Regions from separate parts of the Solibacillus sp. GQ1 genome, predicted to be linked through region 1. Evidence: riboswitches for the same ligand, from Rfam matches in the RefSeq annotation. Region 1 holds a riboswitch; the other holds the start of a gene.
What was found. A riboswitch is a leader RNA that binds a small molecule or an ion and turns the genes downstream of it on or off. The one in region 1 is predicted to bind thiamine pyrophosphate.
Positions count from the first base shown of each region.

Region 2: another riboswitch for thiamine pyrophosphate. It lies ahead of tenA (thiaminase II); the one in region 1 lies ahead of thiW (energy coupling factor transporter S component ThiW).

Region 1 covers NZ_JCAXEX010000002.1:237,788-250,620, forward strand. Annotated here, with positions in the region: gene AC6CH1_RS13560 (S-ribosylhomocysteine lyase) at 1-176, shown strand, start outside; gene AC6CH1_RS13565 (SRPBCC family protein) at 298-795, shown strand; gene AC6CH1_RS13570 (VOC family protein) at 1,081-1,476, shown strand; gene thiW (energy coupling factor transporter S component ThiW) at 1,577-2,083, opposite strand; TPP riboswitch at 2,172-2,260, opposite strand; gene AC6CH1_RS13580 (cupin domain-containing protein) at 2,370-2,942, opposite strand; gene AC6CH1_RS13585 (nucleotidyltransferase) at 3,021-3,821, opposite strand; gene AC6CH1_RS13590 (3'-5' exonuclease) at 4,121-4,876, opposite strand; gene AC6CH1_RS13595 (alanine/glycine:cation symporter family protein) at 4,990-6,534, opposite strand; gene AC6CH1_RS13600 (2,3-dihydro-2,3-dihydroxybenzoate dehydrogenase) at 7,194-7,982, shown strand; gene dhbC (isochorismate synthase DhbC) at 8,029-9,231, shown strand; partial or broken gene AC6CH1_RS13610 (isochorismatase family protein) at 9,289-9,921, shown strand; gene cypC (CYP152 family fatty-acid peroxygenase CypC) at 10,079-11,329, shown strand; gene AC6CH1_RS13620 (4'-phosphopantetheinyl transferase family protein) at 11,382-12,035, opposite strand; gene AC6CH1_RS13625 (DHA2 family efflux MFS transporter permease subunit) at 12,065-12,833, opposite strand, start outside.
Region 2 covers NZ_JCAXEX010000001.1:2,180,303-2,186,597, forward strand. Annotated here, with positions in the region: gene AC6CH1_RS11140 (bifunctional 2',3'-cyclic-nucleotide 2'-phosphodiesterase/3'-nucleotidase) at 1-1,008, opposite strand, end outside; gene thiE (thiamine phosphate synthase) at 1,134-1,751, opposite strand; gene thiD (bifunctional hydroxymethylpyrimidine kinase/phosphomethylpyrimidine kinase) at 1,735-2,547, opposite strand; gene thiM (hydroxyethylthiazole kinase) at 2,544-3,287, opposite strand; gene tenA (thiaminase II) at 3,265-3,957, opposite strand; TPP riboswitch at 4,033-4,131, opposite strand; TPP riboswitch at 4,198-4,296, opposite strand; gene AC6CH1_RS11165 (NAD(P)H-dependent flavin oxidoreductase) at 4,434-5,414, opposite strand; gene AC6CH1_RS11170 (glycoside hydrolase family 18 protein) at 5,536-6,295, opposite strand, start outside.

The sequences.
Region 1 (12,833 bases):
GCGTATTAACGATTATTGAAAATACGCTGCAAGATGTGCTGAAGGCAGAGGCTGTTCCAGCATGTAATGAAGTGCAATGCGGCTGGGCGGCAAGCCATAGTTTAGAAGGCGCAAAAGCATTAGCTGAGGAATTTTTAGCAGGCCGCGCCGAGTGGCATATCGTTTTCGGAGAATAATTGATGAAGCAAGTCTTCTGTGAGAATAATCTCGCAGGAGACTTTTTTATTGGAGCAATTGTTTTAAAAGTTCCTGTGAATAGGTTATTAATAAACTAAAGTAACTAAAAGGAGAATTTGAATGAACAATACCTCAACGACTACATTAACAATGAAAAGAGAATTTAATGTAAAGCCTGAAAAAGTGTTTGACGCATGGTTGAATCCTGTAATGATGAAAAAGTGGTTCTTTACATTGGAAGGGACGAACAAGGTTGCACAAAATGACCCAAAAGTAGGGGGCAGTTGGGAAATTGTAGACCACCGGCAAGGTGTAGACTACCGGGCGATCGGGAAGTATGTTGAAATCAATTCGCCTGAAAAAATCGTGTTCACTTTTAAAATGCCGCAATTCAGCGAACTGGAAGATACAATCACAGTGGAGCTGAAAGAGTTGGGACAAGGCAGTGAAATGACGTTCACTCAACTGATCCATGTTGAAAATGAAGAGCAATGGACAGATGCAGACATCGTAAAAGCTCTAGATGAAATGCGAGATGGCACAGAACATGGCTGGAATTTAATGTTCATGGGTCTGAAGGAATTAGTTGAGACCGGAAAAGTGAGCTATCAAGGTTAGGACGTATAATGAAACACAAGGTGGGGGTTATGACCATCCGGTGATTGAATTTTCGGGGAAGATTTTCTAATAAAAGGTTGAATTGTTCTACTATATCTTTATACGGTTCCAGAAGAAGTAGCCGCATCTTCGGAACAACAGCTCATCGCGAAATTTAAATATTAAATCAAAGGCACCGTCTAGTTAGGAGATGCCTCTAACTTATAGGGAGAAAAGTTCGCGAAAAATGGTAAAATAGGCTAAATTGAAGTGGTGTAAATTTGAATTCAGAAGGGGAAGGGTACAATGAAAAGCGCAAAACCATTTTTAATGTTTCAAGGCGGCGTTGCAGAAGAAGCAATGAACTTCTACACATCCGTTATCGAGGACGCAGAAATTACGAGTATTGTCCGCTATGGAGCAAATGAAGGCGGAGATGAAGGGAAAGTTATGCAAGCAACTTTTTCGATAAAAAGTCAGGAATTTATGTGCATTGACAGTAATTTAAAACATGAGTTTGGCTTCACACCGTCATTTTCTATTTTTATTACATGTGATACAGAAGAAGAAATCAATCATCTTTATGAAAAACTGCTTGATGGCGGACATCCGTTAATGCCAATCGGTGATTACGGTTTCAGTAAGAAATTCGGCTGGTTAAATGACCGTTACGGCGTGTCATGGCAGATCAATTTAGCTTAATAAAATGTGCCGGGTGCCATGACTCGATACCCGGCGCTTCATATTCTAATATATTTTAAAGTCTTCTAATAATAAATCCCTTGCGTTCAACGCCAGCTCTTCACCCAACATTCTGATAAAGCATCCCGCCAAATGCCCGATTTCTCACCATAATCTTCAGCAAGCCATAGCCTAAAAGCGCACCCGCAAACGAACTCATCATAAATGCCGGGACAAAACCGAACAGTGCCGCTTCCTGACCTAAAAATAAAATCGCAATCGGATAAGTAGCCAACGCACCGAGCAACCCTGTCCCAATCACTTCACCTACCGCTGCAAACGCCAACTTCTTCGTTTTCGCAAACAAAAATGCAGCGAGAAGTGCGCCAATCATACTCCCCGGATAGGCAAAGATACTGCCTGTCCCCATCAAATTTCTTAACGTCGATGTAAGAAACGCCTGTAATACCGCATACCATGGACCGAGCAGTACCGCCGATACGACATTGGCAAAGTGCTGAATCGGAAAAATTTTTGCAAAACCTAATGGGATATACACCAAACTGCTGAGAATCGTCGTAATCGCTGCGATAATCGCGGAATATGTAAGTTTTCTCGTTTTATTCATTTCTACCATCCTTTATAATAATTTTTGCAACAAAAAAAACCACTTTCAATTAAGAAAGTGGTATCGTAGCCTATACAAAAATAAAAATAGGGGATCGACACTACTTTCCTACGCTAGTATTACCTAGATCAGGTGCAAAGGGTACTTCTCAGCCAAAAGGCGCCCCTAGTAGTTTTATGAGCAGATCATCTGCTTCCAATATTGGGTTAATTTCACAATTATCATAACACGGCCGTTTCATTATGCAAATGCATTTTCTAAATTTGATTCCTTTGACCGAGAAAAACTACTGCTCATACCCGCCGCCATAATTACCGGGTTGGGCATGTTGCCAAGGGTTTGGCGGACCGATGAAAGTATTCGGTCTGACAGGAGCAATTGCCTGCTGCCATAAATTTTCGTTCATGCCATACGTATGGGCCATAATATTTGCTGGTGTCAGCTTAAGGAGGTCGGAACCTAAAATGACTTCCGGTGTCGGAGCATTAAAAATGGCAAGCAGATGCGTGTTGTTTTGCGTAGCGACTTCGTAATGCCACCACCCTTGAGGAACGTTCGCTACTTGACCGGGGCTAATCGGAAAATGCATCAGCTGTTTCGTAAACGGATTCAAAATCGAAACAATCGCACTCCCTGTAATACAGTAAACAAGTTCCGCCGCATTTTGGTGATAGTGCGGTTCAATCACATTATTGGCGCTAAGATATATATCAAGCAGCGATATATTATCAAGCGTATTTAACTGGTTGCCGCCCATTACATTAATAAAATTTTGCTGGTCTTTAACGAATAACGGGTTTTTATTAAGGTCGAATGTAAACTGGGATTGCACTGATGTATAATCTTGATTCGGGTTCAATAGTTCACCTCTTTTTTATTGTAGTTAAAATATGCAATAATTTACCAGTGTGTGCCTATGTCGTTAGTAGCCATCCATTTAAAAATACACATACAACGCATTGATTAATGTGAAAATTAAAATAAACAGGGTGGCACCACATACAATAATTTCTGTAAAGTGGACGAACATGACTCTTTCATAACTTAACTCAGCTTTACGAAAACCAAAGAAATTCCCATGACTGATAATATAAATAAACGTACTCACGACCATTAAGGAAGACATTAAAAACGAAATCGTTGGCAAAGAAGTAACGTAGCGCGAGTTGCCCCCTGTTTCCATATAGAGCGGAATATCCAACCTCTTGCTTAACACAAAACTGACAATGACCAGGATGTAGATAATAAGCGAAATATTAAAGGGATGTTTGCGGTAATCGATCAGATCAAGCATCATTTTTGTCTTCCCTTTATACTCCCAGTCCTTATTGTCTTCTACTCTGTCACCATTCAACATGTAAATAATACCGGCTATTACAAGCCCCGAAAATAAATACCATTCCAGCATCGTAAAAAACAGCGTCCAGTTATAAAACGGTGCGATCACAAGCGGTAGAACAACAAGTCCACTCAACCATTTATTAACTGGCTGATTAGCAGTAAGCCATTCGTTTAGAGCATGCCGTTTATCTTTTGTATGTGCTTTTTCCTGTTCCCGGTAACTGAAGATTTGATTCATTACAAAAGTGCATCCTACCAGTACTAACCCGATTCCGAAAGTAAGATAAGAAGCTTTCGGATAAATCACGACCTCATCATAATTAAGGATGATCCAGTTCCCGCATAGGGCAGTGATCAATATCCCAGTAAGCATCATATATGAAGATAAGTTTCTCATCCGTACACCTCCATTGTTCTATTCTACGTCGATTGGATGGAAATAGTTTCAAATAAATCAGGAGGCATTCAAACGCTTCTAATAACGACCTGCATCGTTCTAATAAACAAAAAAATGTTCCAATAAAAGTGCGATGCCAATAAATCAGTGAGTTGTTCTAATAAACAGCCGACATCTTCAATTAAAGGACACCGATGTTCTTATACCCCGCCGACATTTTCTAATAACCGCCCTAACTATTCTAATAAAATCACAAAACAAAAAAGCGATCGCACAAATAGAACCGATAGAACCGTCTCCTACTGTGCAGTCGCTTTCTTCAAAATAAGCTGCAGTATTTCATTGGCACAAATCGCATCCGCATCGGCTGTATGATGGTTAAGAAGCGGGATGTTATACGTTTCGGCAATGACATTTAAATTATTTCTCGGACTGTCCAAATATTTGCGCGCAAGCAGTACCGTACAGGCTGCCGGATTCGTTGGACGAATGCCATTTCGGAAAAACTCGAGTGCGAGGAAGCTGTACCAGTCAAACCCGATATGGTGACTGACAATCGGCAAATCACCTAAAAAATCTTTAAAGGCGTGAATGACAGGGGAGATCGTTTGCTCACCTTTCACCCGTTCATTAGTAATCCCGTGAATATGCGAATTTTTAATCAGTTTTTCCGGATTCACAAAGCGGTGAAAAAGGTCCACCGTTTCTCCGTTGCGAATTTTTAGTGCAGCAATCTCCACGATTTTATCACCTCTAGCAGCAGAGCCACCCGTCGTTTCAATATCGACGACGATATATTCGGGTGCATGCTCCAACAGTTCCACCATTTCCGCAACCTTCAAGCGCGGGCTATACGTTGTAATAAACTTTCTTAAATACTGCGCGGCAAGCTTCGTATTGTAATAATGGCCATAGCGCGTCCGGGCAATATAGCCGTGCTGTTCCAGTTCATCAATTGCCTCTGTCGGATAGCTTGCGGCCAATGCTTCACGTTTGGCAAAGCCCACAATCGAGCACGTAATCAGGATGCGGATATGCAGCCATTCGATGTTCATAAACTTCACCTCTTAATTGGAACATTTGTTCTATAATTGAACCATATATGAAGTAAATAATAAATAAAAAAGCTGACCACAACCGAAACAACGAGCGATGGTCAGCCTATCACTTATTCAGAAAACGGATTCGGCACTGGTTGCAGACGTTCTTGGACTTTCTTCGCTACGACCGTTTTTCCTTTTGAAGGAACGGTATTTGGTATCGAAGATCTTGCTTCGAGGTCTTCCCAGAAATCCGCATTTTTAATCCCTAACACTAGCGGGTTGAACGTTGGGTTAAGCCCCAAGCGTTTTTGCGTATCGTAATCTTTCAGTGCGGTTAAAGCGGTTTTCGAAAGCAGCACGATCGTAATGACGTTCACCCAGCCGAGCAAACCTACTCCTAAATCAGTAATCGCCCAAATAAGGGTAGCCGAATTCACTGCGCCGAAAATAACCATGCCTAAAAGTCCGAGGCGGGCAGCATGCGTAATGATTTTCCCTGCTTTGCCGATATTAAGCGTTTCTTTAATGAAGGCAATGTTTGTATCCATTTTGTAGAAGTACGTAATTAACGTAGTAAAACAGAACAGGAATAATGAAATTGTCATAAAGTACTGACCGAATGTCGGAGAGATCAGTGTACTCATTGCCGACTGTGTATAAATTTCAGGGTTAGCACCTGGAATGTTCGATACGATGGCCTCGCCTGCACTTGGCGCAACATTGTACATACCTGTAATTAAAATCATAAAGGCTGTCGCTGTACAGATTAGAAACGTATCGATGTAAATAGAAAATGCCTGTACTAAACCTTGTTTGGCAGGGTGCGAAACACTCGTTGCACCGGATTCAAACGTTTCCGTACCTAACCCGGCAGCACTTGAGAATACACCACGCTGTACACCCATTGCGATGGCTGTACCGACCAGACCTGCAAATGTAGCATTCAAGTTAAGCGCACTTGTCACAATCAATGAAAACATCGCCGGAATTTCAGAAATGTTAATAACTAATAATGCGATACAAATTGTCACGTATGCTAATGCCATGAACGGAACTAAATATTCCGAAACAGTGGCGATTCGCTTTACCCCACCGTAAATGATTACGGCCATTAATGCAGCAAGCAGTAGACCTGTTACAAGTGGGGGAACATTGAATGATTCCTGAACCGTTAAAGCAATCGTGTTCGCCTGTACTGTCGGCCATAAAATACCGATAACGATAATTAAAATCGTCGCTGAAATAATGGAAAACCATTTTAAATTCAAGCCTTTGTAAATATAAAACGGTGTTCCGCCGCGGTATTCACCTTCGATTTTACTTTTGAAAATTTGAGAAAGGGTAATTTCAATAAATGAAGTGGCTGCACCTAAAAATCCCATAACCCACATCCAGAAAACTGCACCAGGACCACCGAGGCTGATGGCTGCTGCAACACCGACAATATTACCTGTACCAATACGGCTTCCTAATGACATCGCTAATGCCTGGAAAGAAGAAATGCCGGCACTGTCATGATTTTTCTCAAACAGCAATGTGATCATATCTTTAAAACGTCTTACTTGAACGAATCGAGTTCTCAACGTAAAAATGAGACCGACCGCCAAAAATAAAAATACTAACGCATTACTCCAAACATATTTATTCAAAAAATTAACGATTTCCAACATTCATGAACCACGTCCTTTATTTTATTTTCTAAGTAAAACTGTAATGCACGTTTTTATGTATAGCTTTTTTCTGTTATCTGAAAAAAGTATTATTACTGTAATTAACACAAACAAGCGCTTGTTAAACAAAATTCTTTCGGGCTTGTAGTAATTTTTATGGGATTCAAAGCTTGGGAATGTTTTAGTAGCAGGTATTTAACGGTGTTCTACATTAACAGAAAAAAATAATATTCACAGGAAAAACGAATAAATTCCATAATCTTTTGTGCAGTAATTCCATATTCCTATCGCTCTCTATATCCAAGAATGTTTTTCTGGCAAAATATTTACACAATGATAGCTTCTCTACAGGTCAGTAATGAATTGATAAGACTACATAATAGAGGAGAGGAAGTTCATGTTTATTCCTTTATTTGGATTTAATTAACGCAGTTTTCCTTATAAATTGTTCAAAAATGCCGAATATTACTTCTTTAAATCAGCACTAAACTAAAACTTAGGTCTTTCTATTGGAATGTTTGAATGTCTCTTGACGTTGTAAAATGTTAGGCCTATCATTGCTAATAGAATCAATTGATAATGATTATCATTATTGATTGTTGATTCTAATAAGAAATCAAGCTGTCTATACATAACTGTAAACGAAAGGAAGTGTTGAAGTGAACTTTCAGGAGTTAAGAGGGAAAGTTGCTCTTGTGACAGGCGGAGCCCAGGGAATTGGCGCAAGCCTTGTCAAAAGCTTGGCTACATTAGGAGTAAAAGTTGCTGTAATCGATTATAACGAGGAGAAATTGAGAAGCCATGTGAATGGTTTAATAGAGCAGGACCACGAAGTTTTCGCCTTTCCTGCAGATGTCGGGGATAGTAACGCCATTGATGCAGTTGTAGAGAAAGTGGAAAACGAAATCGGGTCAATCGAAATGCTCGTCAATGTAGCAGGTGCATTGGCTACAGGTCCGGTCGAATCATGTACTGACCGTGACTGGGCAAGGATTTTTTCAATTAATACGACAGGTGTGTTTTATGTTTCAAGAGCGGTAAGCCGTTATATGATTCAAAGAAAAGCAGGTTCAATTGTAACAGTCGGATCAAATGCCGCAAGTGTACCGAGAATTTCTATGGCGGCCTATGCAGCATCAAAGGCGGCAACGGTCATGTTTACAAAATGTCTCGGTTTAGAGCTGGCAGAGCATAATATACGCTGCAATATCGTTTCACCAGGCTCGACCGATACGGACATGCAACGTTCGATGTGGTCCGATGATCATGGAGCTGAAGTTATGATTAAAGGAATGCCTGAAACGTATAAAGTAGGGATTCCGCTGAAAAAGATTGCACAACCGGACAATATTGTCGGCGCTATCCTGTTTTTCCTGTCCGTGCACTCAAGCCATATTACGATGAGCAATCTTGTCGTGGATGGCGGCGCAACATTGGGAGCGAGCTAAGTCTGTCTTTTGAATTCAGAGTAGTGAAACGAAAAGGAGCGGTAATATGGTAAGCAAACAAAAAGCACTAATCGAACATGAACTTTTAGATGAGTATGAAGTTGGTGATTTTTTCATTGAAACACCAAAAAGAACGATATTAGGCAAAGGTGTATTCATGCACGTGCCAGCGGGTGAACCACTTCAAAACCAGATGGAAGGATTGTCCGATAGAGTGGCGAGCGCGTTGAAGAAAGCCAAAGAACAAGGACATCCACGACCTGTCGTAGCGGGCGCGGTGCCATTTGATTACTATAAAAAGGCTTGTTTACTTGTTCCGGAATCTATCCAAATCGCACCATCATTGCAGCAGGAGGAAAGGGCAGTGACCGCTTCAGCATCTGTTACTGTTAATCGGCTCGTATCCAATCCATCACCAGAGCACTATAAGCAGGGTGTCATACAAGGGATTGAAAGAATAAAAAACGGCGAACTCGATAAAATTGTACTGGCACGTTCACTGGAAGTAAGTCTCAATAAGCCGATCGACCTTCCGCAGCTGTTACGAAATCTTGCGTATCAAAACAAACATGGATATACGTTTGCAGCACCGATTGAATACGGAAATCAAAAGGCTTCGCTCATCGGGGCTAGTCCGGAGCTGCTTGTTTCAAGACAAGGGATGTACGCCATCGCGAATCCATTGGCAGGTTCAAGACCTAGAAGTGAAGATCCGGTAGAGAACCAAAGACGTGCAGAGGAACTGCTTTCTTCTCCAAAGGATTTACATGAGCATGCGGTCGTAGTGGAAGCAGTCGTCAAGGGATTGCGTCCATTACTAAAAACGATCGAAGTCCCGGAAAAACCGTCAGTCGTGTATACGGAAACGATGATGCATCTTTCGACTGTCATTAAAGGAGAGCTCCTGGAAGCGGATATCTCATCGTTGGATTTAGCCATTGCCCTGCAACCTACACCAGCTGTTTGTGGCGCACCAACGGAAAAGGCAAGACAGGCAATCACAGAAATTGAACCGTTTGACCGAGGCTTCTTTACAGGCACAATCGGTTGGTGTGATGCTGAAGGCGACGGGGAATGGGTTGTGACGATTCGCTGCGCAGAGGCAAATGGCGATTCATTACGATTATTTGCGGGAGCAGGCGTTGTGAGCGAATCGAAGCCTGAAGAAGAATTGGCTGAGACGGGTGCGAAATTCCAGACAATGCTTCGCGCAATGGGTATCGATACAGAGCAGCTGAAGGATATTTAACGACTATTTATATGAAATACAACAGGGTTCACCAACAAAGAAAAAGGAGTGATTTAGATGGCTATTCCAGCGATCTCATCATATAAAATGCCAAAAGAAAGCAATCTTCCAAAAAATAAAGTAGGTTGGGAAGTCGATCCCAACAAGTCTGTCCTACTCATTCATGATATGCAGCAATATTTTATCGATTATTATGAGAAGGATTCATCATTAGTTCGTGAAATGATCGCCAACATAAAAGCAATCAGAAAACAATGCGATGAACTTGGCATTCCAGTTGTCTATACGGCGCAATCGGGAAATCAAAAACCAGAGGATCGCGCATTACTGACTGATTTTTGGGGAACAGGACTAAAAGACGATCCGAATATTACAAAAGTGATCGATGAATTGGCGCCAGGCAAGGCCGATATCGTATTGAAAAAATGGCGCTACAGTGCATTTAAAAAATCTAATTTACTGGAAATGATGAATGAACAAGGCCGAGATCAGTTAATCATTTGCGGGGTTTACGCCCATATCGGTTGCCTCATGACTGCTGGAGAAGCTTTCATGTCGGACATTAAGCCTTTTTTCATTGCCGATGCGGTAGCTGATTTTACACAAGATGAGCACGAAATGGCGATCAACTATGTGGCAGGACGCTGTGGGGCAGTTTATTCTACAGCACAAATTATGGATCAGCTAAAGCGTGAGACATCTGCAGAAGCAGAGCTCGTATAAGAATGAACAGGTGGTGAAAATTTTCGCCGCCTGTTTTTTGCGTTCAAATGGAAGCAAGTTTTTTTGAAGAATAAACAGGGAATTGGTTACCGACAATGTTTTTAGAAAAAAGGAGATGAAGTAGATGACAAATTCGGTGCCAAAGGAAGAAGGAATTGACCACAGCTTGAATCTTCTGAGAGAAGGCTATTTGTATATTTTAAATAGAAGACAAAGCTTTCATTCCGATCTGTTCGAAACACGATTGCTTGGAAAAAAGGCGGTCTGTATGGGCGGAAAGGAAGCGGCCGACCTTTTTTACGATAACAGTAAGTTTAAAAGGGCAGGCGTTGCACCAAACCGTGTTGCCGAAACATTATTCGGCAAAAAGGGTGTTCAGACACTGGATGGAGATACCCATAAGCACCGGAAAAAGATGTTTATGTCCATAATGTCCCAGGACAGACTTAAAAAACTGAATGAAATTGCCGCGAAGCAGTGGGACACGGCTTTAACTAAATGGCAGGAGATGGACGACGTTGTTCTTTACGAGGAAGCGCTGGAAATTATGTGCCGTACTGCTTGTGAGTGGGCGGGGGTACCGGTGGAAGACAAGGACATGAAAAAGCTCGCCGACGATTTTAGATCGATGTTTGAATCGGCGACGGCAATCGGACCATCGCACTGGGCTGGCAGACATGCACGAAACCGGGTGGAAAAGTGGATGGGGAACCTCATCGACCAAGTGCGCGAGGGGAAATTGAATCCCGAAGAAGGTACAGCACTGTATACGTTTTCAATGCATCGTGATTTGGAAGGGAATCTTCTTGATCAGGAGGTCGCTTCTGTAGAAGTAATCAATATATTAAGGCCGATTGTAGCGATTGCGGTCTATATTACTTTTTCAGCATTGGCTGCACATCATTATCCGGAAGAGCGGAAGAAACTTCAATCCGGCAACGAAAAAAATACACAGATGTTTGTGCAGGAGGTGCGCCGTTTTTATCCATTCTTCCCTTTTGCCGCTGCGGAAGTAAAAACAGATTTTACATGGAAGGATTATACGTTTGAAAAGGGTACATTAACTTTATTGGATTTATACGGAACGAATCATGATACGAATATTTGGGGGAATCCCGAAGTGTTTCAGCCGAGCCGTTTTGAAAACTGGGATGGCAGTCCGTTCAGCTTTATTCCGCAAGGTGGCGGCGATTACTATTTAGGCCATCGCTGTGCGGGGGAATGGGTGACGATTGAGATGATGAAAGTGAGTCTGGATTTCCTAGTTAACCAAATGACATACGATGTTCCGGAACAGGATTTAAGCTACAGCAAAGTAAGTATTCCAAGCTTGCCTAAAAGCAAAGTAGTAATTAATAATGTTCAGCGAGTATAAGATGAATGGATTAAGCCTGTAACCTTTTACTTGGTTACAGGCTTTTTAAATGCTAATTCGTTAAATCAATTTTCTCATATGTTCCAACCTTTTCCCTGAAAAACGTTTCAATTTGTGCCCACTGAACGTGCGTCACGTTTTCCAAGGAATCCTCCAAACAGACAGCTGCACTGTAACCAGGTGCAAGGAAAAAAGGTATGGTACGGGCTTTTACACATGAGGCGGGGTGATGAATCGATCCATCTTGCCGAATCGTTGCCTCTATTAAAGAATCGTGTAAACCAAACCCTTTATATTTCCCGTAACTTTCCTTAGCAGTCCAGAGGGCATAGAATGCTTCCTGTTCAAGAAGCTTATAGAAGTGATTCTCCTCTTCGCTCCACAATGTTTGAAAGAGAGAGAAGTCCCTTGTTACCTGCTGTTCCACATCAATTCCAACCGGAAAATCACTAATGGCACATGCTACATAACTTCCGGAATGGGAGAGATTGAAGTGAAGGTCTTGTCCTAGTTGGTATTTACCGTTTGAATCTTTGGTAAAGCGAATTTCAGACAATTCCATTTCGTAAGTCGTCACCAACATCATCTTCGTCAGTAAATGGGCACAAACCGTCCGCAACTGATCTTCCTTTTTCCGCATGCGTCCAATACGCTGCACCACGTCGTTTTCCAAAAAGGGAAGATAACGTTGCCAATCAGTAGGCATCTCGTTGATCTTGCAATAGGCAATGGTTGTCATGCTTTTTCTCCCTTTAGAATAGTTTCCTGTTCTTTCGCAAATAAAGAACAGCCGAGTCCTGCCAGAAGCAGAACAACCGTAGCAACGAGGGCGTACTGATAAGAAAGGATCTCTGAAAAGTAGCGACCAGACACGGTTAATGTCGTCGCTACAAGTGCAATTCCTACTGCTGCTCCAACGCGGTTAAGCGTATTGTATAGCGTTGTCGCCTTGCTCATCTGACTTTTTGCTACATGATGAAAGGCCGAAAGTTGCGAACCGATTACACTATGTCCTAAACATATCCCGACTGCAAACATCAATCCGCGTAACAGCCAAGGATTTGCTGAAGGACCAATGATGGCGATACAGCAGAAAATCATTACTGTACCGATCAAACCGAGACGTACTGTATGCAGCATTCCGAAACGCTTGGATGTTCGAGGCAGTAATTTGGATGCGACCATCAGTCCAAGTGCCTCGGTAAACGTAATAAGTGAGCTTTCCAGAGCAGAAGCTGAGTACGCGTACTGATACATGAGCGGGAACAGATACAGCATCCCCATCAAGGCGCCCATGGAACACATCGCGACGAGACTCGATGAAAGGAAAAGCGGTTGTTCATACAGACGCACATCCAGCAGCGGCTCTTTTATTTTTCGTTCATATACATAAAACCGGCTTAATAAAAATACACCGACAATCGCACAAAAGACGACCGTAATGGAAACACCGTCTGATGCAATAAGGCTCAGAGTGAGCATTAACAGCGGCAACCCGAGTGCA
Region 2 (6,295 bases), on a different contig from region 1:
TACCCCAATATTAATTGTCGTTTTTTCACCGTTTGAATCAACTACATCTTTTTCAATCATAACATACGGCTTATACATTAATTCCTTTGTCGCTGCATTGCGCACATTGGCATTAACATACGGGAATGGGGCATCATCTGTTACTTCATCAAGAAATTCCAAACCGTAGTTAAACTCGTGGTTACCGAATGTCGCTACATCATAATCGAGTGCGATCATGGCCGCAATCGATGGGTGAACTTCCCCGTCTTTTAATTTCGTTACGGACTGAATATATGAGCCAAGTGGCGTTCCTTGTATTGCATCTCCATTGTCAAACAGCACTGTATTTGGATTTTCCTCACGTGCCTTTTCGATTAGCAGCGCAGTTTTTGCCAAACCTAAACTGTTCGTTGGCGTATCTTTGTAATAATCATAGTTTACAATATTAGTATGAATATCCGTCGTGCCTAAAATACGTAAAGAAACCGTCGTATTTGCTTTTACCGGACTGTATTCTTCCAAAAAGCGCTGAAGAATTTTTTGCATCTGTGCTTTTGTTACAAAATCTTTCGGGCGAATCATTCCGTCATCAAAGCCTGTCAGTAAGCCTGTTGCTACGGCTTTGGCCATTTCCTGGCGATTGCCTTGTCCAATTTTGTTTGCATCTTTAAACTGATCCAATACCTTTTCAGAATATGTTTCCTCATCTTGTAACCCTCTCGCCGCAATAAGGAAAGCATGAGTACGTGTCAATTTTTCGTTTGGCGCAAATTTAGTTGGAGTTTTTCCTTTAATTAACTTTAATTCTACCGCTTTTTCAATATAAGGCTTAAGCGACTCAGGTACATCCTGGAATTTTACAGACTGTCCCGTACCGACCTCTACTCCCAATGCATCAATTACGGCCTTCACAAACTCTCCACGTGTCATATCTTCATTCGTAGATGTTGGTGCCGCTGAAACTGCTGACATGCCACTTGCTAAAAGTGTTAGCGTTAAGGCTGAAGCAGATAGTTTTTTCAACATTTCTTTCACTCCCAAATTCTGTAGTGTATAACAGAACTATCATACTAAATTGCCAGAATAGTAGAAAAGAGTAATTTGGTACAGGTTATTCCAATTAAAATAGTACTTATATGACAGAATTTAACTTACAGTGAATTTACAGCTTCTTTTATATTATCGCTATGACTGATTGCAGAAATAACGGCGACTCCATTTACTCCGGTTTGTCTAACAATGAAACTGTTTTCAACAGAGATTCCGCCAATTGCTACAATCGGAAATTGAGGGTACTGAGATTTCGCTTCTTCTAATAACGTCAGCCCTACCGGTGCTCTCGCATCACCTTTTGAGAAAGTTTGATAAATTGGACCAATCCCCGCATAATCTGCCCCATTTGCAATGGCAAATTCCAGTTGTTCCATTGTATGAACCGATACTCCAACGATTTTATTTTTCGCAAAAGATCTAAATTTTTCAACTTCGGTGTCTTCCTGTCCTACATGAATCCCATCTGCATTTAATGTTAATGCAAGTTCAACATCATCATTGATAATGAATGGTACTTTATATGTTTGGCATATCTTTTGGCATTTACGCGCAAATTGTACATACTCATCGCCTTTTAAAGCATTTTTGCCTTTTTCCCTCAGCTGGAACATCGTGATTCCTGCCTGTAGCGCTTCTTCTAAAACAAGCAGCGGGTCGCGTTTACAATTGATTGTTCCCATAATAAAATATTTATTTAAATCAAAAAACATGGACATCACACAACCCCCGCTGTTCATGATAGGCGAAATGATTTGTCGGGCCAAACCCGTTGCCAATATTGAGCGGATGACGAATTGCCAGCTGCACATATTTTTTTGCTTCTATAATGGATGCCACTATCGATCTACCTTTTGCCATCTCCGCCGTGATTGCTGCCGAAAATGTACATCCTGTTCCATGGGTATGCTTAGTATCCACTCTCTCGGTTTTCATTTTAAATGGTTGCTCCCCGCGAATGAAAACCGTATCTGTCGCATGCTTACTGTTTAAATGACCACCCTTAATGACTACACATTCCAGCCCTAGACTTAATAGATGCTGCGCCGCTAAATTGATATCTTTTTCATTTTGTATTGTATAACCAGTCAGGATTTCCGCTTCCGGAATGTTCGGTGTACAAACGGTTGCAAGCGGCAATAACTTTTCCTTAAGGGCCGTTGTTGCTTCCTGTTCTAGCAAACTGGCACCGCCTTTTGCAATCATGACCGGATCAACGATAAGCGGAATATCCGTATTTTTTAGTAAAATCACAATGGCTTCGATAATTTCAGCACTAAACAGCATCCCTGTTTTAATTGCCTTTACGTCGAAATCTTGAAGTACTGCCTTTAGCTGAGCTTGAACGAAATCAGCCGTTGTAGGAAAAATTCCATGCACTCCTTCAGTATTTTGAGCGGTTAATGCGGTGATTACTGATGTACCGAATACACGGAGTTCCTGAAACGTTTTTAAATCGGCTTGAATCCCGGCACCGCCACCGCTATCCGAGCCTGCGATTGTACATGTAATCATTGTCGTCCCTCCGCTAAATTTTCTAGTTCATTCAAGAAATTTGTGTGGAAAGTTCCTATAGCTGCAGCAGAGTTGGCACTTGCCTGTTTATATTCGGTCAATAGTGTCAGTAAGTCATCAAACGGTTCTTTACTGACCGCAAGCACCGCTGCACAAAAGGCACTAAGCAAGCAGCCACTCCCCGTCATTTTTGTCACCTTTTCATGACCACCCTCTACAAATCCCACTCTTATCCCATCAGTAATAACATCTTGTTCTCCTGTTACAATCACAATACATTGATAGTTATTAGCCAACTTTTTGGCAGTCACTGCAACATCGATATCTCCTTTGCCACTATCCACACCTTTAGACGCCCAATTTACTCCCGCAAGAGCCGCCATTTCTCCAATATTGCAGCGGATTACATTAATCTTTAAAAGGTCGAGCAATTGTTGTGCTGTCTCCGCTCGAAACTTCGTTGCCCCTACACCTACTGGATCAAAAACAACCGGAGTATTATGCATGTTTGCGCTAAGTCCTGCTTTCTTCATCGACTCTATTGTCCGTTCATTCAAAGTGCCCATATTTAAAAGTAAAGCATTGGCCTGGGCAGCCATTTCTCCCACTTCTTCTATTGCATCCGCCATTACTGGTGAAGCTCCTACCGCCAGCAAGCCATTCGCTGTAAAATTTGCGACAACATAGTTGGTAATACAATGAACTAATGGTTGTTTATTATAAATTGCTTGCAGACTCATTTATATACACCCCTTGTTCCCAGCTTTGCTTTGTCCAAGGCATCTCCCAGAACATCCATTCGTAATAGCAGCTTTTCTTAAAATGCTCCTGCAATACTTTTAGCTTTGCAGGTTGTTCTTTCGCATATCGATCCAGCATCGATTTTTGTACTTCAATATTTTGAAGCATCTCCTCGGAAGCATATAATGCAATCCACTGTTCATAAAGAGGGACATTCGGACATGCATCTTTTAACCTTTGCCCAATCTCCTGATACAGCCATGGGCACGGTAAAATTGCCGCAAATGCTTCTGCTACATCTCCGTTATGCACTGCATTATACATATGGCTTACATAGTTATAGGCTGCTGGAGCCGGTTCGAATTGTTCCAAATCATCCGCTGTCACACCTAATTCTTTAAACGTTGTACGGTGTAACTCCAGCTCTGCGTCATGAATAAATTTTGCTGTTTGCAGAAAATATTGAACATCGTCATCCGTAGTCGCTTTTGCAGCTGCAAGAGCAAGAACTTTCGTATAATGTTTTAAATAATATGCATCCTGCAGCATATAAAACTTAAACTTTTCAAGCGGTAAACTCCCATCTGCAATCCCTTGTACAAAAGGGTGATAGAAGCTAGCCTCCCAATAAAAATCCGTTTCTTTCCTTACCTTTTCACAAAATCCCATTGTTACTCCTCCTTTTTGTTGGCGGAAGCACAAAAAAGACGCCTCAATATAGAGAGACGTCCCCAAAAAGTGTAAGTACCACTTTTCATTGCTCCCTACGTCCGTATTAACGGCCAGGTTCCAAGGGTCAGGTTTTAACCTTCTCAACACTGCTGTGTCCCCCCGCAAATCAAATGCTTGTATATTTGCAAAAGAAAGACTCCACGTAAAGGATACGCGGAGCCAAAGTAAGTACATATGTATAGCGTGTACTTTGCTCCCTACGTCCGTATTAACGGCCAGGTTCTAAGGGTCAGGTTTTAACCTTCTCAACACTGCTGTGTCCCCCCGCAAATGCATTTAATTACCCCGAGTGTAACAAATTAATTCGACCCGGGCAAGTGAATTCACAAAATTACGAAATTAATAGTTCAATAACAAATTCACAAAATAGCGCATCGTTAGTAAAAATTTTGTTACTAATGATGCGCTGACATCTATTGTAGATGGGTTACTGCAGATCTTTTACCAGTCAGTTCCTGATAAGCCTGAGCATATTCCTCGGCCAATTTATCGACATATTGTTTTGTGGAAGTAATCTCTTTAATCGCGCCAATTCCTTGCCCGCTGCCCCAAATATCTTTCCAGGCTTTTGCGGTATTATCGTTAAAGTTCATTGCTGAAGGATCACTTTCTTTTAAATTACTCGGGTCCATCCCCGCGTTCATGATAGAACCTTTCAAATAATTCCCGTGGATTCCTGTAAATAAATTGCTGTATACAATATCTTCTGCAGTACTATCAACAATCATCTGTTTATATTCTTGACGAGCAAACGCTTCTTCGGTCGCGATGAATGGTGAACCGATATAGCCAAAATCAGCCCCCATCGCCTGTGCAGCCAATACCGAATGTCCTCGTGCGATTGATCCTGATAAAGCTAATGGACCGTCAAACCATTCACGGATTTCCTGTACGAGCGCAAATGGGCTTTGCTGACCTGCATGGCCACCTGCGCCTGTTGCTACAGCAATGATGCCGTCTGCACCTTTTTGAATCGCTTTTTTTGCAAAATGATTGTTAATGACATCATGGAAAACGATGCCTCCATAACGATGTGCTGCCTCAAATACTTCTTCACGTGCCCCAAGTGAAGTAATAATAATCGGAACTTTATATTTCACACAGAGCTCCATATCCTGTTCCAGCCGGTCATTTGTTTTATGGACAATCTGATTAATGGCAAATGGCGCTGCCGGCCGATCCGGATTTTTGGCATTATAGCTGGCCAACTCCTCTGTAATTTCAGCTAACCATTCATCCAACTGGCTTGCCGGTCTTGCATTTAACGCAGGCATTGACCCGACTATTCCTGCCTTACATTGTTCAATGACCAATTTCGGATTGCTAATAATAAACAATGGTGCCCCGATTACTGGGATACGTAAGTTTTGTAAAATTTTCGGAATATTCCCCATCTATAATCCCCCTTTTATTCAGCTACTACTAATACTTCATCAGCTTCAATAAAATCTCCTTCTTAATTTAGATGACAATCAAAAAGTCAGATGTTTTTTCATCTGACTTTCTTTCCTTTTGCTATTTCTTCACTACATTAAAATTAGCCCCGATGAGCTGCCAATTTTGCGGGAATGGCAGACCGAGCTTCCAATAGCCGACTCCGCGCAAATTTAATCGCTTTACTAAATCGAACTTCGCCTGAATCGAACGCGCATCTTCAAACCAGACAATATGTGAACGCCCTTGCTCATCATAATAGTTAAAGTAGGGTGCCTGTGCTGTATAGTCAAATTGGATTGCTGCGTTGTAGCGTTTGGCCACTTCAATTGCACGTTGCGGGCTTATCGCTTCTGCGTAATCTCCTCCTTGTACAAAAGGTAATGTCCAATCGTAACCATACAAATTTTGCCCAAGTAAAATTTTATTTGCAGGAATTTCTGTTAATGCATATTGTACTACTTGTTCGACTTGAGGCAGCGGAGAAACGGCCATTGGAGGTCCAGCAGAATAGCCCCACTCATATGTCATCAGCATAACAAAATCCACTATTTCGCCGTGCGCCTTATAGTCATGGCCCATAAACCATTCCCCTGGCTGATCGGCTCTCGTTTTTGGAGCCAATGCGGTAGAAACGGTATATCCTTCCGCATGCATACGCTCGACAGCTCTTCGGAGGAAATTATTATAAGCTTCCCGCTGATCGCGTGCAATCCGTTCAAAATCAAAATGAATATCCGAAATATTTCCGATACGCTTTGCTTCAGCAATGATATTGTCCAGCAGTAAATTTTGAACAGCAACACTTTGGAAAATATCACGTGCTAGCTCAGCACTAAAC